Regions from separate parts of the Isoptericola sp. NPDC060185 genome, predicted to be linked through region 1. Evidence: predicted binding sites of a transcription regulator. Region 1 holds the regulator's gene; the other holds the start of a gene.
The links. Region 1 encodes LexA, which represses DNA repair genes until DNA is damaged. Its sites were predicted from a motif close to TCGAACANNTGTTCGA; they were not measured.

Region 1 (7,762 bases):
AGCTCGTCGAGGCGTTCCGTTCCACGCTCGAGGAGGTGGGCGACGCCGCGCTGCTCCTGCACGTGGTCGACGTCTCCCACCCGGACCCCGAGGGGCAGATCGCCGCGGTGCGCGAGGTGCTGGCGGAGATCCCCGGGATCGCCGACGTGCGCGAGGTCGTGGTGCTGAACAAGGCCGACGTCGCCGACCCGGCCGTGGTCGGCCGCGTGCAGCGCCGCGAGCGGCACAGCGTCGTCGTGTCCGCCCACTCGGGCGAGGGCATGGCCGAGCTGCGCGAGCTGGTGGCCGCCGAGCTGCCCCAGCCCCAGGTCGAGATCGATCTCGTGGTGCCGTACTCCCGCGGCGACCTCGTGCACCGCGCGCACGAGACCGGCGGCTCCGTCGCGGAGGAGCACCTCGCCGAGGGCACGCGCCTGCGCGGCCGCGTCGACGAGAGCCTGGCGGCGGAGCTGCGGCACGTCGCCGTCGCGGGCTGAACGTCCGGCCGCGGGCGGCCCCTTCGGGCGCGTCCGCGGCCGTCCACCGTCGTCGGCGCACGGCGTCGGTCGGTCGGTGGCCCGCCCTAGGATCGTCGGGTGACCTCCGCCGACACCCCCGACGCCCAGCAGCTCCTCGACCTGGCGGTGGGGGCGCTCGGCGGCGGCCGGCGCGACGGGCAGCACCAGATGGCGGCGGCCGTCGCGGAGTCCGTCGAGCAAGGCCGGCACCTGCTCGTCCAGGCCGGGACCGGCACCGGCAAGTCGCTCGCCTACCTGGTGCCCGCCGTGCGCCACGCCGTCGTCGACGGCAAGCGCGTCATCGTCTCGACGGCCACCCTGGCGCTCCAGCGCCAGGTCGTGACGCGCGACCTGCCCCTCGTCGCCGAGGCGGTCGGCCCGAAGCTGCCCCGCGCGCCCAAGGTGGCGCTGCTCAAGGGTTGGCACAACTACCTGTGCAAGCACAAGGTCACCGGCGGGTACCCGGTCGAGGGCGCCACCCTGTTCGACCTGCCCGCCGATCCCGGCCCCGGCGAGGGTGCCGGCGCGGAGCAGCACCCTGCGCCCACAGGCGCGCGCGGCCGGGGCGGTCGCGACGACGCCGCCAGCCTCGCCGACCACGTGCGCCGCCTGCACGCCTGGGCGGACGAGACCGACACCGGCGACCGCGACGATCTCGTCCCCGGCGTCCCGGACCGGGCCTGGAGACAGGTCTCGGTCACGGCCCTGGAGTGCCTGGGCCAGCGGTGCCCGCTGCTCACGGAGTGCTTCCCCGAGCACGCCCGTGCGGCGGCGCGCGAGGCGGACGTCGTCGTCACGAACCACGCCATGCTCGGCATCGCGGTCTCCGGCAGCCCGGGTGTCCTGCCCGAGCACGACGCCGTCGTCGTCGACGAGGCCCACGAGCTGGCGGAGCGGGTCACCGCGGCCGCCACCGTGGACCTGTCCCTGACCGTCGTGGAGCACGCCGCGCGCCTCGCGCGCCGCCACGGGGGCACCGAGACCTCGGCGCTCGACGCGGCGTCCCAGCAGCTCGGCACGCTGCTCGCCACGGCCCCGGCGGAGCGCTTCCCCCTGGGCCTGCCCGACGAGCTGCGCGCCGCCGTCGCCGCCGTGCGCGATGCCGCACGCGAGCTCCTCACCCGGCTCAAGCCCGCAGGCGAGTCCAAGGGCCAGTCAGCGCCGGACGCGGGGATGAAGATGGCGCAGTCCGCCGTGCTGCAGCTCTTCGAGGTCGCGGAGCGCATGGCGGCCCAGGACACGACGGCCGACGTCCTGTGGTGCTCCCGGCCGCCCGAGAACGCGCCCTGGGCCGGGGACGGCGTCACCCGGCTGCACGCAGCGCCGCTGGCGGTGGCGGGCCTCATCCGCACCCACCTGCTCGGGGAGGCCACGGGCGTCTTCACCTCCGCGACCCTCGCCCTCGGCGGCACCTTCGACCCGGTGGCGCGGTCCCTGGGCCTCGCGGGGTCGGGCGGCACGGGCGAGACACCGGACTGGACGGGCCTCGACGTGGGCAGCCCCTTCGACTACCCGCGCCAGGGGATCCTCTACGTGGCCCGCCATCTGCCCGCCCCGGGCCGCGAGCCGACCACCGACGCGCAGCTCGACGAGATCGCGGGGCTCGTCAAGGCGGCCGGCGGCCGCACCCTCGGGCTGTTCTCGTCCCGGCGCGCGGCGGTCGCGGCGGCCGAGGCGATGCGCGAGCGGCTCGACGTGCCGATCCTGTGCCAGGGCGACGACCAGCTGCCCACCCTCGTGAAGGCGTTCGCGGACGACCCGGCCACGTGCCTCTTCGGCACCCTCTCGCTCTGGCAGGGCGTGGACGTCCCCGGGCCCAGCTGCCAGCTCGTGCTCGTCGACCGGATCCCGTTCCCGCGCCCCGACGATCCGGTGAAGGCCGCGCGGGCCCGCTCGGTCGAGCAGGCGGGCGGGAACGGGTTCATGCAGGTCTCGGCCACGCACGCCGCCCTCCTGCTGGCCCAGGGGGCGGGACGCCTCGTGCGCACGGGGGACGATCGCGGCGTGGTCGCGGTCCTCGACCCGCGCCTCGCGACGGCCCGCTACGGGTCGTTCCTGACGCGGTCGATGCCAGACTTCTGGCCCACGACCGACGGCGAGCTGGTCCGTGCTGCGCTGCGGCGGCTGGACACCTAGCCTGGGCGCGTGGACGGCACACGCAGCACGACCAAGCTCGCGATCGTCGGCGCCGGCGCGGTGGGCTCCACCCTCGCGTACGCAGCGCTCGCCCGAGGGGCGGCACGCTCCATCGCCCTGATGGACGTCAACCGCGCCAAGGTCGAGGCCGAGGTCCTCGACCTGAGGCACGGGAGCATGTTCATCCCGCAGGCGGAGATCGAAGGCTCCGACGACGTCGAGGTGTGCCGCGGAGCCGACGTCGTGGCCGTCACCGCCGGCGCCAAGCAGAAGCCGGGCCAGAGTCGCCTGGACCTGGCCGAGGCGACGGTGGGCCTCACCCGCACGATCCTGCCGCGGCTGCTGGAGGTCGCGCCGGACGCGATCTACCTCATGGTGACCAACCCCGTCGACGTGGTGACGTACGCGGCGCAGGAGATCAGCGGCCTGCCGGCCGAGCGGGTGTTCGGCAGCGGCACGGTCCTGGACTCCTCCCGGCTGCGCGACGCGCTCGCCCGCCACTGCGGGGTCGCGGTCGGCAACGTGCACGCGAACATCGCGGGCGAGCACGGCGACTCGGAGATCGTGCTGTGGAGCTCGGCGACGATCGCCGGGGTGCCGCTGCTGGACTGGCGCCCCTTCCGTGGTCGGCCGCCGCTCGACGAGCCCGCCCGGCACCGGATCGCCACGGACGTCGTGGAGTCGGCCTACCGGGTCATCGCCGGCAAGGGGGCCACCAACTACGCCGTGGGCCTGGCAGCCACCCGCATCATCGAGGCGGTCCTGAACGACGAGCACCGCGTGATGAACGTGTCGTCCCGCCTGGACGGCTTCTACGGCATCAGCGACGTCTGCCTCTCGGTGCCGTCCCTGGTGGACCGGCGCGGCGTGGCGGAGACGATCGACACCCCGCTGTCCGACGACGAGGTCGCCGGCCTGCGGGCGTCGGCCGAGGGCATGCGCGAGGTGCAGCGCCGGCTCGGGTTCTGACCCGCGACGCGGCCCTGACGCGACTAACCCCCGGCCCGCACGGGCCGGGGGTTCGTCGCGCCGTCGGGGTGCGGCGTCGCGCTCAGAGGCTGCGGAGCACGGCCACCACCCGGCCGAGCACCTGGGCGTCGTCGCCCGGGATGGGGGAGTAGGCGGCATTCTGCGGCATGAGCCACGTGTGCCCGCCGGACTGCTTGAACGTCTTGACCGTCGCCTCGCCGTCGATCATGGCGGCGACGACCTCGCCGTTCTCCGCGACCGGCTGGCTGCGGACGACCACCCAGTCGCCGTCGCAGATGGCCGCGTCGACCATCGAGTCGCCCGCCACCTTGAGCAGGAACAGCTCGCCGTCGCCCACGACCTGGCGGGGGAGCGGGAAGACGTCCTCGACGACCTGCTCGGCGAGGATCGGGCCGCCCGCCGCGATCCGGCCCACGAGCGGGACGTAGGACGGGGCCTCGGCGGGCTGTGCGTCGGAGCCCGCGACCGAGCCGGCGGCGAACCCCGGGGTGCGCGGCGCGAACGCCGGGGTCCCGCCGTCGGTCGCGGCGGGTGCCTCGGGGTCGACGACCTCGATCGCGCGGGGCCGGTTCGGGTCACGGCGCAGGAAGCCCTTGCGCTCCAGCGTCGTCAGCTGATGCTTGACGGACGAGGGGCTGGCGAGACCCACGGCCTCGCCGATCTCCCGCATGGTCGGGGGGTAGCCGCGGTCCTCGACGGAGCGGCGGATCGTCTCGAGCACACGGCGCTGGCGCGGCGTGAGCCGGTCGGCCGCCGGGGCGATCTCGCTCACCGAGGCGAGCGCCGTCTCCGCTGTCGACGTGTCCTCAGGGGTCTCCTGCTGCGCCGGCCACGGCGTGGCAACCGTCGTGGACGCCGGGGCGTGGTCCCGTCCGCTGGTCATCGCGTTCTCCGTCCTGCAGGGGCGCGGCCCGCTGACGGGCCGATGAAATCCGACAAACCTTCCATCGCGCTGCTGGTCACTCTAGGCCAGTTCCGGCCCGACATCAAACATCTGTTCGATCAGGCCTCGACCGTGTCGTCGTGACGTGGTACACCTAGTACAGCCGTTCGACGTACAGGTGTTCGACGAACGGCTGTTCGACGGCAGTCGCCCGACCGGCGGCGACGCGACGTGAACCGGAGGTAGGACGATGCAGAACGCGCCCAGCACCACCGAAGCTCCGGGGTTCCTCGGGCTCGGCGGCCTCCGGCTCACGCGACGCGGGCGTGTCGTGGTCGCCGCGCTCGTCCTTCTCGTCCTCGTCGGCGCGGGCCTGGTCGGCCAGCGCGCGGTGGCGGACGCTCCCGGGTCGGGCGTGGAGGTCCGGCTCCACACGGTCCAGCCGGGCGAGACGCTGTGGCAGTACGCCCGCGCGGTCCGGGACTCGGGCGAGGACCTGCGCGACGTCGTCGCGGACCTCCGCCAGCTGAACGGCCTCACGACGGCGGAGCTGCAGGCCGGTCAGGTGGTGCTCCTGCCCGAGGACTGAGGGCGCGCGGCACGACCCGGCGCCGCGAAGATGCGAGGATGGACCCTGCTTGCGCCGGGCGCGGCGTCCCGCATACCTTGTCGGGCAGCCGGGCGCCGGTCCGGAGCCGAGCGCAGGAGACCAGCGATGCACTGCCCGTTCTGCCGCCACGAGGACTCGCGAGTCATCGACTCGCGCACCTCCGACGACGGTTCGTCGATCCGCCGACGGCGGCAGTGCCCGGCGTGCCAGCGCCGCTTCACCACGATCGAGACGGCGAGCCTGTCGGTCGCCAAGCGTTCCGGCGTGACCGAGCCGTTCAGCCGCGACAAGGTGGTCGCGGGCGTGCGCAAGGCGTGCCAGGGCCGGCCCGTGAGCTCCGACGACCTGGCTCTGCTGGCGCAACGGGTCGAGGAGACGCTGCGTGCGTCGGGCCGCCCCGAGATCGAGGCGAACGAGGTCGGGCTGGCCATCCTCGGGCCCCTGCGCGAGCTGGACGAGGTCGCCTACCTGCGATTCGCGAGCGTGTACCAGTCATTCGAGTCCCTGGAGGACTTCGAGAGCGCGATCACGTCCCTGCGGGCGGAGCGCGAGGCGCGGGCCGAGGACGCGGGGCAGGACGAGGACGTCGAGACGGGTGGCGCCGAGCCCGCGGTCGCCGGCCGGGACGCGTCGCGCTGAGGCGAGGCCCCTCCCGGGGTCCCCGAGCCGCCTCGCGGCGCCGGGTTCGCCCGCTCCGGGCGAAATGCCCTTGGCGCGACGCGCGGGGGTGGAGCATGCTGGACGGCACCAGGTGCTGCGCGGTCCGCCGTGCGAGCACGTCCACCCCGACGACGACGAGGTGATCGTGATGACGACGGACGACTCCAGGGCGGCCAAGCCCAGCGAGGACACGAAGGCGCGCTTCCGGGAGGCGCTGGAGCGGAAGAACGCCGCCAGCCACCCGACCGCCGGCAAGGACGGCAACACCGGCCAGGTGCACGGCTCGGAGACCTCCGGCCCGGTGCAGAAGATGTTCCGCCGCAAGTCCGGCTGAGCGGGCCGGTCCCACCACGACGCGAGGGCGTCCCCGGAGTCCCGGGGACGCCCTCGGCGCGTGTCGGCGGGTGTGCCCGTCGCGTCAGCCCGCGGCGGGGCCGGGCGGGAACTCGGGCCGCTCGAAGGCGTCGCGGATGCGCAGGCGGATCGTGGACGGCATGGCCTGCAGCTTGGCCGACGCGCCGCGCTGGGTGACGTCGGAGATGTCCGTGACGACGTAGCCGACCTCGCCGCGGGTGGCGAGCATCTGCGCCTCGATGTTGGCGCCGTGGTCCGCGAAGACCTGGTTCACCGCGGCGAGGACGCCCGGGACGTTGCGGTGCAGCAGCATGATGCGGCCCACGCCGGTGTGCGCGAGCTGCAGGTTCGGCAGGTTGACGGACAGGGTGGTGGACCCGGTCGCCATGAAGTCGCGGAGCTTCTTCGACACGAACTCTCCGATGGCCTCCTGCGCCTCCTCCGTGGAGCCGCCGACGTGCGGCGTGAGGATGACGTTCGGCAGGCCGCGCAGCGGGGAGGTGAACCCGTCACCGCGCTTCTTCGGCTCGGTGGGGAAGACGTCGACGGCGGCGCCGCCCAGGTGGCCGGACAGGATGTGCTGCCGCAGGGCCTCGACGTCGACCACGAACCCGCGCGAGAGGTTGAGGAAGATCGCGCCCGGCTTCATCCCCGCGAACAGGTCCGCGCCGAAGAGGCCCGCGTTGCCGGGGCGCCCGTCGACGTGGATCGTCACGGCGTCGGCCTCGGCGAGCAGCTCCTCGATCGTCTCGACGCGGTGGGCGTTGCCCAGCGCGAGCTTCTCGGCGGTGTCGTAGAAGACGACCCGCATGCCGAGGTTCTCGGCGAGGACCGACAGCTGGGAGCCGATGTTCCCGTACCCGATGATGCCGAGCGTGCGACCGCGCACCTCGTGCGAGCCCTCCGCGGTCTTGTCCCACACGCCGTCGTGCAGCGACTTGTCGCGCACGGTGAGGCGTCGGGTCAGCGCGATGATCTCGGAGATCGCGAGCTCCACCACGGAGCGCGTGTTGGAGTAGGGCGCGTTGAACACCGCGACCCCGTGGGCCGCGGCGGCCTCGAGGTCGATCTGGTTGGTCCCGATGGAGAAGGTGCCGACGGCCTGCAGGCCGGGCACGCTCTGGAGGACCTTGCGGGTCACGGTGGTCTTGGACCGGATGCCGAGGATCTGGAAGTCCGCGAGGGACTCGATCAGCTCGGCCTCGTCGAGCGCGCCGGGGCGCGTGACGACCTCGATGCCCGCATCACGAAGATTCTGGGCAGCGACAGGGTGGACGTTCTCGAGAAGGAGGGCTCGCAGCACGAGGCCATGGTGCGCCCCGCGGCACCACGCCCACAAACGCGTCTCACCATTCCGGCGTCACGTCCGGCGTCACGCCGCGGCGAGCTCCACGATCCCCGCGGGCAGCGGCTGCTCGTGCACGACGACGAGGCGCTGGGTGGGCCGCGTCATCGCCACGTAGAGGTCGGAGGCCCCGCCGGGGCCGCCCGTGACGGCGACCGGCTCGACCAGCACGACGGCGTCGAACTCGAGACCCTTCGTCTCCCGCGGGTCGAGCACGACCACCTGGGCGTCCTCCGGCCTCTGGGCGAGGAGGCGGTCCGCCTCGGCGCGGCCGAGGGCCTCGGGGA
Region 2 (7,762 bases), on a different contig from region 1:
GACCATCTTGTCGTACAGCGAGAAGCCGAGGATCGTCAGGAAGCCGATGATCGTCGACGGCGTGACCTCCCAGCCGATCGCCGCGTACACGCCGGCGGAGATGAGCAGGTCGCCGAGCATCGCGACGATCGCCGCCACCGACATCCGCCAGGCGCGGAAGTACACCGCCATGAACAGCGCCGCGGCGAGCACGAACACGACCGTGCCCCACAGGGCCCGGGTCGAGACGCCCGCGCCCCAGGTCGGGCCCACGAACGACGTGGTGATCTCCGACGCCTCCACGTCGTACGCCGTGGCGAGGTCGGTGGTGATCTCCGACTCCTGCTCGGGGGTCACGACCTCCGTCTGCACGCGGACGGCCGAGCCGCCCACGATCGCGACGCGGGGCTCCTCGCTCGGGAGCGTCTGATGCACGGCGTCGATCGCGAGCTGCTGCTCGGTCGACGACGCGTTGTTCACGGTGAACTCCGTGCCGCCGCGGAAGTCGATGCCGAGGGTGAGGCCCTTGATCGCGATGACCAGGATCGAGGCGATCGCGAGCGCGCCGGCGATCGCGAACCAGCGCTTGCGGCGCTGCACGATCGGGTAGGACCGACGGCCCGTGTACAGGTCGTTGCCCCACTGGGCGAAGTTGATGCGGGCCATCAGCGGCTCTCCTCGTTCGTGCCGGAGGTGGTCTCACCGGTCGCCGAGGGCGACGCGCCGTCCCCTGGTCCGGAGCCGGGCCCGGGGTCGGGCTCCGCCTCCTGGGCCGCGGCAGCCCGCCGCTCGGCGGCGCGGCGCTCGGCGATCGTCAGGCGACGGCCCGACGCGTCGGTCGCCGGGGCCGGGGCCTGCCGCGCGCCGCTGTGCACCGGCTCGGGCGCCGTGGCGCCCGTGGTGGCGGGCACGCCCTCGGCCTCGGCCTCGGTCGCTGCCGCGTCGCCGGCCACAGCCGGCTCGGGCATCCGGACCCGCCCGGCACCCACGTACCGCGGGCCGGAGCCCGCACGCAGCCGCTCGGGCGACAGCCCGGACCACAGGTGACCGTCCCGGAAGAACGGGATCTTGGTGATGACCTCCATCATCGGGTGCGTGAACCAGAACACGACGGCGACGTCGATGATCGTCGTCAGGCCCAGCGTGAACGCGAAGCCCTGCACGCCGCCCACGGCGAGGAAGTACAGGATGACCGCGGAGATCAGGTTGACCGCCTTCGCCGCGAGCACCGTGCGCCGCGCGCGGGCCCAGCCGCGCTCGACGGCGAAGGCCAGAGTTCTCCCGTCACGCAGCTCGTCACGGATACGTTCGAAGTACACGATGAACGAGTCCGCGGTGAAGCCGATCGCGACGATCAGGCCCGCGACGCCCGCGAGGGAGAGCCGGTAGCCCATCCCCCAGGAGAGCAGGGCGATGGACAGGTAGGTGATGACGCCGGCGACGACGAGCGACGCGACGGTGAGCAGGCCCAGCGTGCGGTACTGCAGCAGCGAGTACACGACCACGAGCGCGAGGCCGATGAGGCCCGCGATGAGGCCGTTGCGCAGCTGCTCGGAGCCGAGGGTCGCGGAGATGACCTCCTGGCTCTCCACCGTGTACTGCACGGGCAGCGCGCCGAAGCTCAGCTGGTTGGCGAGCGTCGCGGCCGAGTCGCGGGTGAACGACCCGGAGATGACGGCGCTGCCGTCCGTGATCGCCTGCGAGACCGACGGGGCCGAGACCACCAGGGTGTCGAGGACGATGGCGAACTGGTTGCGCGGCGCCTCGAGCGTGGCGATGCGACCCGTGGTCTCGCGGAACTGCTTCGCGCCCGTCGAGTCGAAGTCGAGGAAGACGCCCCACTCGTTGGTGGTGGTGCCGTTCGGCCCGGGCACCAGGCCCGAGCTCGCGTTGGAGATGTGCGTGCCCTCGATCTCCACCGGGCCGAGGATGTACTTGACCGCGCCGGTCTCGTCACAGGTCACGAGCGGCTTGTCGGGGTCGTCCCCGCCGCCGCCCTTGAGGTTCTCCGGGTCGGTGCAGTCGAGCTTCTCGAACTGCGACTGGATCTCCGGGGTGATCTGCGCGAGGTCGCTCGGGTCGGATGCCGCGGCCGCGTCGCCCGTCTCGTCGCCCTCGGCCGGCGTCGTCGCCGGCGAGGGGTCCGTGGTGGCGTCGTCGCCGGAGGTGGCGGTCGCCGTCGGCGTCGGGTCCGTGGCCTTGCCGAGGTCCGAGGGGAGGGTCACGGCGGAGCCGGCGCCCTTGCCGCTCGGCGTGGTGTCCGCGGCCTCGTCGTCCTTCGCGCCGCCGGACTTCCCGTCCTTCGAGTCCTTGGCGTCGCCGGAGGTCGCGTCGTCGGTGGCCGCGCCCTCGGCGTCGCCGCTCGGCGACGCGGACGGCTCCGGCGTCGGCGTGCCCGCCGCATAGGTCAGCACCGGGCGGAAGCGCATCTGGGCGGGCTGGGAGATCAGGTCGATGGTCTCCTGCGACACCTCGCCGGGGATGCCGACGACGATGTTCTTCGACCCCTGTGCCGTGATCTCCGCCTCGGAGACGCCGGAGGAGTCGATGCGCTGCCGGATGACGTTGATCGACTCGTCGATCGTCTCCGACGTCACCTGCGACCCGTCCGTGGTGTCGGCCTTGAGGATCAGCTGCGTGCCGCCCTGCAGGTCGAGCGCCAGGCCCGGGGCCCAGCTCGCGCCGTCCGGGTTGGAGTCGGACTTGGCGTCCCAGAAGACGCCGGCGCCGAGGGCGAGGAACGGCAGGACGATCGTCAGGATCGTGAAGACCACGAGGGTGCGCGCCGGACGCGACCGCTTCGTGCGTGAGTTCGCCAACTTCTGTCTCTTCCCGTCTGCGCGCCGCCGGTGGGTCGGCGCGTGATGGCGCCGGCCGGGATCACCCCGACCGGCGCGTCGTCAGGCCGACGGGCGCGAGCGCCCGCCGTCCCATGTCGCTGGTGCTGTCACTTCGTGGTGCCGGTCTCGCCCTCGTCGCGACGCTGCTGCTCCCGGTACTCCCGCTGGGCGGTGTCCAGGCTCGACAGGTCGTCGGGGACGTCGATGTGACCGTCGCCGGAGGTGATCGTACCGGTCGCGGTGGGGTCGGTTGTGACGTCGGTCTCGTCGCCGGCCTCGGTGGCGTCCTCGACCGGCGTGTCGACACGCTTGGCGATCGCCGCACGGAGCCAGCGGGTCTGCGTCCCGGGGCTCGACTCGATGGTGACGGTGTCGTTGCTCTCGTCGATCTCCACCACGGTGCCGAAGAGGCCGGAGCCGGTCATGACCTCCTGGCCCGGGGCGAGCTGCGACCGGAACTCCTGCTGCGCACGCTGCTGCTTGCGCGACCGCGAGCTCATGAAGAACATGAGGCCGGCGAGGACCACGAAGAGAATGATGATGGAGAAGTCCACGGAGCGTCCTTGTCTGTCGCTGCCCGGCCGTCGCTGCTCGACAGGCGGGCGTCGGGGCGCGCCGGTCGGCACGCCGGGCACAGCTCCGCGTCTGCTCGCGAACCTGTGCGTACGGGCCCCAACGAGCACGGCACCCGTCGAGTTCCGGCCCGGACCGTCGGCGGGCCGGGCAGCACCAGTCTAGGTGCTCGGCTCGCCGCTCTCGGCGGCCTCGTCGAAGAGGGTGCCGCCGAGCGGGGCGCCCCACGCCCCGAGCGGCGGCTCGAGGCCGAGGTGCTCCCAGGCCGCGGGCGTCGCGACGCGCCCGCGCGGGGTGCGGCCGAGCAGCCCCTCGCGCACCAGGTACGGCTCCGCGACGGTCTCGACGGTGTCGGGCTCCTCGCCGACGGTCATCGCGAGGGTGCTGAGGCCGACGGGCCCGCCGCCGAACCGGCGGCAGACGGCGTCGAGGACGGAGCGGTCGAGCCGGTCGAGGCCGATCGGGTCCACCTCGTACACCTCGAGCGCGGCGCGGGCGGCACGCAGGTCCAGCCGACCGTCGCCGCGGACCTGCGCCCAGTCGCGCACGCGGCGCAGCAGCCGGTTGGCGATGCGGGGCGTGCCCCGCGAGCGGCCGGCGATCTCGTGCGCGGCCGCGTGCTGCAGGTCGACGCCCAGCAGGCCGGCCGAGCGCAGGATGACGCGCTCCAGCTCGGCGGCGTCGTAGAAGTCGAGGTGGCCGGTGAAGCCGAACCGGTCGCGCAGGGGCGCCGGGAGCAGCCCGGAACGGGTGGTGGCGCCGACCACGGTGAACGGCGGCAGCGCCAGCGGGATCGCGCTGGCCCCGGCGCCCTTGCCGACGACGACGTCGACGCGGAAGTCCTCCATCGCGACGTACAGCAGCTCCTCGGCGGGCCGCGCGAGCCGGTGGATCTCGTCGATGAAGAGCACCTCGCCCTCCTCGAGCGAGGACAGGACGGCGGCCAGGTCGCCCGCGTGCTGGATGGCCGGACCGCTGGTGACGCGCAGGGACGTGCCGAGCTCGGCCGCGATGATCATGGCCAGCGTCGTCTTGCCGAGCCCGGGCGGGCCGGACAGCAGCACGTGGTCGGGCGAGGCCTCGCGGGCCAGGGCGGCCTGCAGGACGAGGGAGAGCTGGTCGCGCACCACCCGCTGGCCGACGAACTCGTCGAGCCTCTTGGGCCGCAGGGCCGCCTCGGCCGCGCGCTCGACGTCGTCGGCCGAGGAGGTGACGAGCCGCTCGCCGCCGTACTCCGGCTCCAGCGGCTCAGCCACGTCGCCCGCCCAGGGAGCGCAACGCCGCCCGCAGCGTCGCCGCCACATCGATCGGGCCGCCGCTCGGGACGTCGTCGCCGACGTCCGCGAGAACGCGATCGACGGTCTCCTGCGCGACCTTCGCCGCCCAGCCCAGGCCGACGAGCGCCTCGACGACCTGGTCGCGCGCGGGGTCGCCGGCCGCGAGCGGCGGCGCCTCGGGCACCGGGGCGCCCGCCTCGGCGGAGGTCGGGGCGCCGAGCTTGCCGGACAGCTCGAGGACGAGGCGCTGGGCGCTCTTGGGCCCGACGCCGGGGATGCGGCGCAGCGCCGCGAGGTCCTCGCTCGCGACGGCGCGGCGCAGCGCGTCGGGCGTGAGCACGGCCAGCATGGCGAGCGCGATGCGCGGGCCGACGCCCGAGACCGACTGCGCCGTCTCGAAGACCTCGCGCTCGTCCGCCTCGGCGAAGCCGAACACGGTCATCGAGTCCTCGCGGACGACGAGCGTGGTGTGCAGCTGGGCGCGCTCCCCCACCCGGAGCCCCGCCAGGGTCCCGGGGGTGGCGTGGACGAGGTACCCGACCCCGCCGACGTCGAGCACGGCCCGCTCGAGCGTCACGTGCGTGACCGTGCCGGTCAGGGAGGCGATCACCGTGGTCCTTCCGTCGAGCTGGCCAATCGTCGAACACCCGTACGAGGCGTCACTGTAACAACCGGCGCCGACGCTCCGGACGCGACACCCGGACGCGACACGGTGAGCACGCCGCGGCCGCCGTCACCGGGCCGTGCGGGACGGGGCCCCGCGGTGCGACCCGGTGCGCGCCGAGCGCTCCGCCGCGGCCCAGGCGCGCTGCGCGGGCGTGAGCTCGTGGCGCTCCCCGCCCTGGAGCGCGCCGGAGGGTCGCCAGAGGTGCGTGACGGCGAGGGCGAGGGCGTCCGCGGCGTCGGCGGGGCGCGGCAGCTCGTCGAGCCCGAGGATGCGCGCGATCATCCGCTGCACCTGTTCCTTGCCCGCCCGCCCGGACCCGGTGACGGCGGCCTTCACCTCGCTGGGGGTGTGCATCGCGACGGGCACCCCCCGCTTCGCGGCGGCGACCATCGCCAGGCCGGCGACCTGCGCGGTGCCCATCACGGTGCTGCGGTTGTTCTGCGCGAACACGCGCTCCACAGCCACGACGTCGGGCACGGTGCGCTCGAGCCACGCGTCGAGCCCCTCGGCGATGCACAGCAGCCGCAGGTCCACGCTCAGCTCGGGCTCGCTGCGCACGACCCCAACGTCGACCATCCGGGCCCTGCGTCCCGGCAACGAGTCGACGACGCCGACCCCGCACCGGGTCAGCCCCGGATCCACCCCCAGCACTCGCACGCGGTCACCATCTCACGCACGGCGGACACCCCCGCGCAGGCGCGACGACAGCCCCGCACGGGACACGGCTCACGCCCCCTGCCCCCACCCACCACGAGGAATGATCCGAGGTCGCGGGCCCGGAGGCCACGCACGAACGCGGACGGGCGGGGTGGGACGTGTCGCGAGGCTGGCCGGGCCTGGCGGGAGGCCGCGAGGAACGAGCGGCCGGATGGCGCGCCTCGCGACACGTCCCAGCCCGCCCGGCCGCCCCGACCGAGAGCCTCCGGCCCGGCACGACGAAAGGATCAGTCCTCGTCCAGCGCCGCCATGACCTCGTCCGAGGCGTCGAAGTTCGCGTAGACGTTCTGGACGTCGTCGCTGTCCTCGAGCGCGTCGATGAGGCGCATGATCTTGCGCGCGCCCTCGACGTCGACCTCGACCTCCATGGACGGGTGCCAGATGGAGTCGGCGGAGTCGTACTCGATGCCCGCCTCCTGGATGGCGGTGCGCACGGCGACGAGGTCGGTGGCCTCGGAGAGCACCTCGATGACGTCGCCCTCGTCGCTGACCTCCTCCGCGCCGGCGTCGAGGGCGGCGAGCATGACGTCGTCCTCGGTGACGCCGTCGGCCTTGGGCACGACGACGAGGCCCTTGCGGGAGAACAGGTAGGACACGGAGCCCGGGTCGGCCAGGTTGCCGCCGTTGCGGCTGAACGCGAGGCGGACCTCGGAGGCGGCGCGGTTCTTGTTGTCCGTGAGGCACTCGACGAGGACGGCAATGCCGTTCGCGCCGTAGCCCTCGTACATGATCGTCTGGTAGTCGACGGCGTCGGCGCCCTCGCCGGACCCGCGCTTGAGGGCGCGGTCGATGTTGTCGTTGGGGACCGACGACTTCTTCGCCTTCTGGATGGCGTCGAACAGGGTCGGGTTACCGGCGGGGTCGCCGCCTCCGGTGCGCGCGGCGACCTCGATGTTCTTGATCAGCTTGGCGAAGAGCTTGCCACGCTTGGCATCGATCGCGGCCTTCTTGTGCTTGGTCGTGGCCCACTTGGAGTGACCTGACATGCGCTCCCTAACTCCTTCGCGATGCTTGGACGAGCCGGACGAACAGCCCGTGCACACGTGCGTCCCCCGTGATCTCCGGGTGGAACGCGGTGGCGAGCAGCCGTCCCTGACGTGCTGCGACGATCTTACCGGCGGCGGGCCCGACCGTGGAGCCGTCCGCCCAGCTGTCGGGGATCCGGGCGAGGACCTCCACCTGCGGGCCGGCCTCCTCGACCCACGGCGCGCGGATGAACGCGGTGCGCACGGGTCGCCCGCCGGGGGCGTCGGAGACTCCCGCGACCTGCAGGTCCGCCTCGAACGAGTCGACCTGGCGGCCGAAGGCGTTGCGCCGCACGAGGACGTCCATCCCACCGAGGGTGCGCTGGTCGGCGGTGCCGCCCTCGATGCGGTCGGCGAGCAGGATCATGCCGGCGCACGAGCCGAACACGGGGAGCCCCTCGCCGATGAGGCGGCGCAGGGGGTCGGCGAGCTCGAAGAGGCGCAGCAGCTTGTCGATGGTGGTCGACTCTCCCCCGGGCAGCACGAGCCCGTCGACGGCGTCGAGCTCGGACGGGCGGCGGACGCTGACGGCGCGCGCGCCCGCCTGCTCGAGGGCGGCGGCGTGCTCGCGCACGTCGCCCTGGAGGGCGAGCACGCCGACGGTGGGCCGGCCCGTGCCCGACGACGGGGACGGCATGGGGACGTGGGTCGTCACCGCGGGAGCTCCTCGGGGTCGGACGGCTC

Region 2: the regulator LexA is predicted to act here: its motif matches at 5,309-5,324, upstream of ruvA (Holliday junction branch migration protein RuvA).

Annotation. Positions count from the first base shown of each region.
Region 1 is NZ_JBHWYY010000016.1:44,765-52,526, forward strand. Features, by position in the region: gene hflX (GTPase HflX) at 1-476, shown strand, start outside; gene ACFWDO_RS08320 (ATP-dependent DNA helicase) at 576-2,633, shown strand; gene ACFWDO_RS08325 (L-lactate dehydrogenase) at 2,643-3,602, shown strand; gene lexA (transcriptional repressor LexA) at 3,685-4,506, opposite strand; gene ACFWDO_RS08335 (LysM peptidoglycan-binding domain-containing protein) at 4,757-5,095, shown strand; gene nrdR (transcriptional regulator NrdR) at 5,222-5,755, shown strand; gene ACFWDO_RS08345 (DUF5302 domain-containing protein) at 5,925-6,110, shown strand; gene serA (phosphoglycerate dehydrogenase) at 6,195-7,433, opposite strand; gene ACFWDO_RS08355 (HelD family protein) at 7,503-7,762, opposite strand, start outside.
Region 2 is NZ_JBHWYY010000048.1:3,242-11,003, reverse strand. Features, by position in the region: gene secF (protein translocase subunit SecF) at 1-645, opposite strand, end outside; gene secD (protein translocase subunit SecD) at 645-2,798, opposite strand; gene yajC (preprotein translocase subunit YajC) at 2,927-3,373, opposite strand; gene ruvB (Holliday junction branch migration DNA helicase RuvB) at 3,554-4,696, opposite strand; gene ruvA (Holliday junction branch migration protein RuvA) at 4,641-5,279, opposite strand; gene ruvC (crossover junction endodeoxyribonuclease RuvC) at 5,403-5,993, opposite strand; gene ACFWDO_RS14805 (YebC/PmpR family DNA-binding transcriptional regulator) at 6,281-7,039, opposite strand; gene pdxT (pyridoxal 5'-phosphate synthase glutaminase subunit PdxT) at 7,047-7,715, opposite strand; gene ACFWDO_RS14795 (NUDIX hydrolase) at 7,730-7,762, opposite strand, start outside.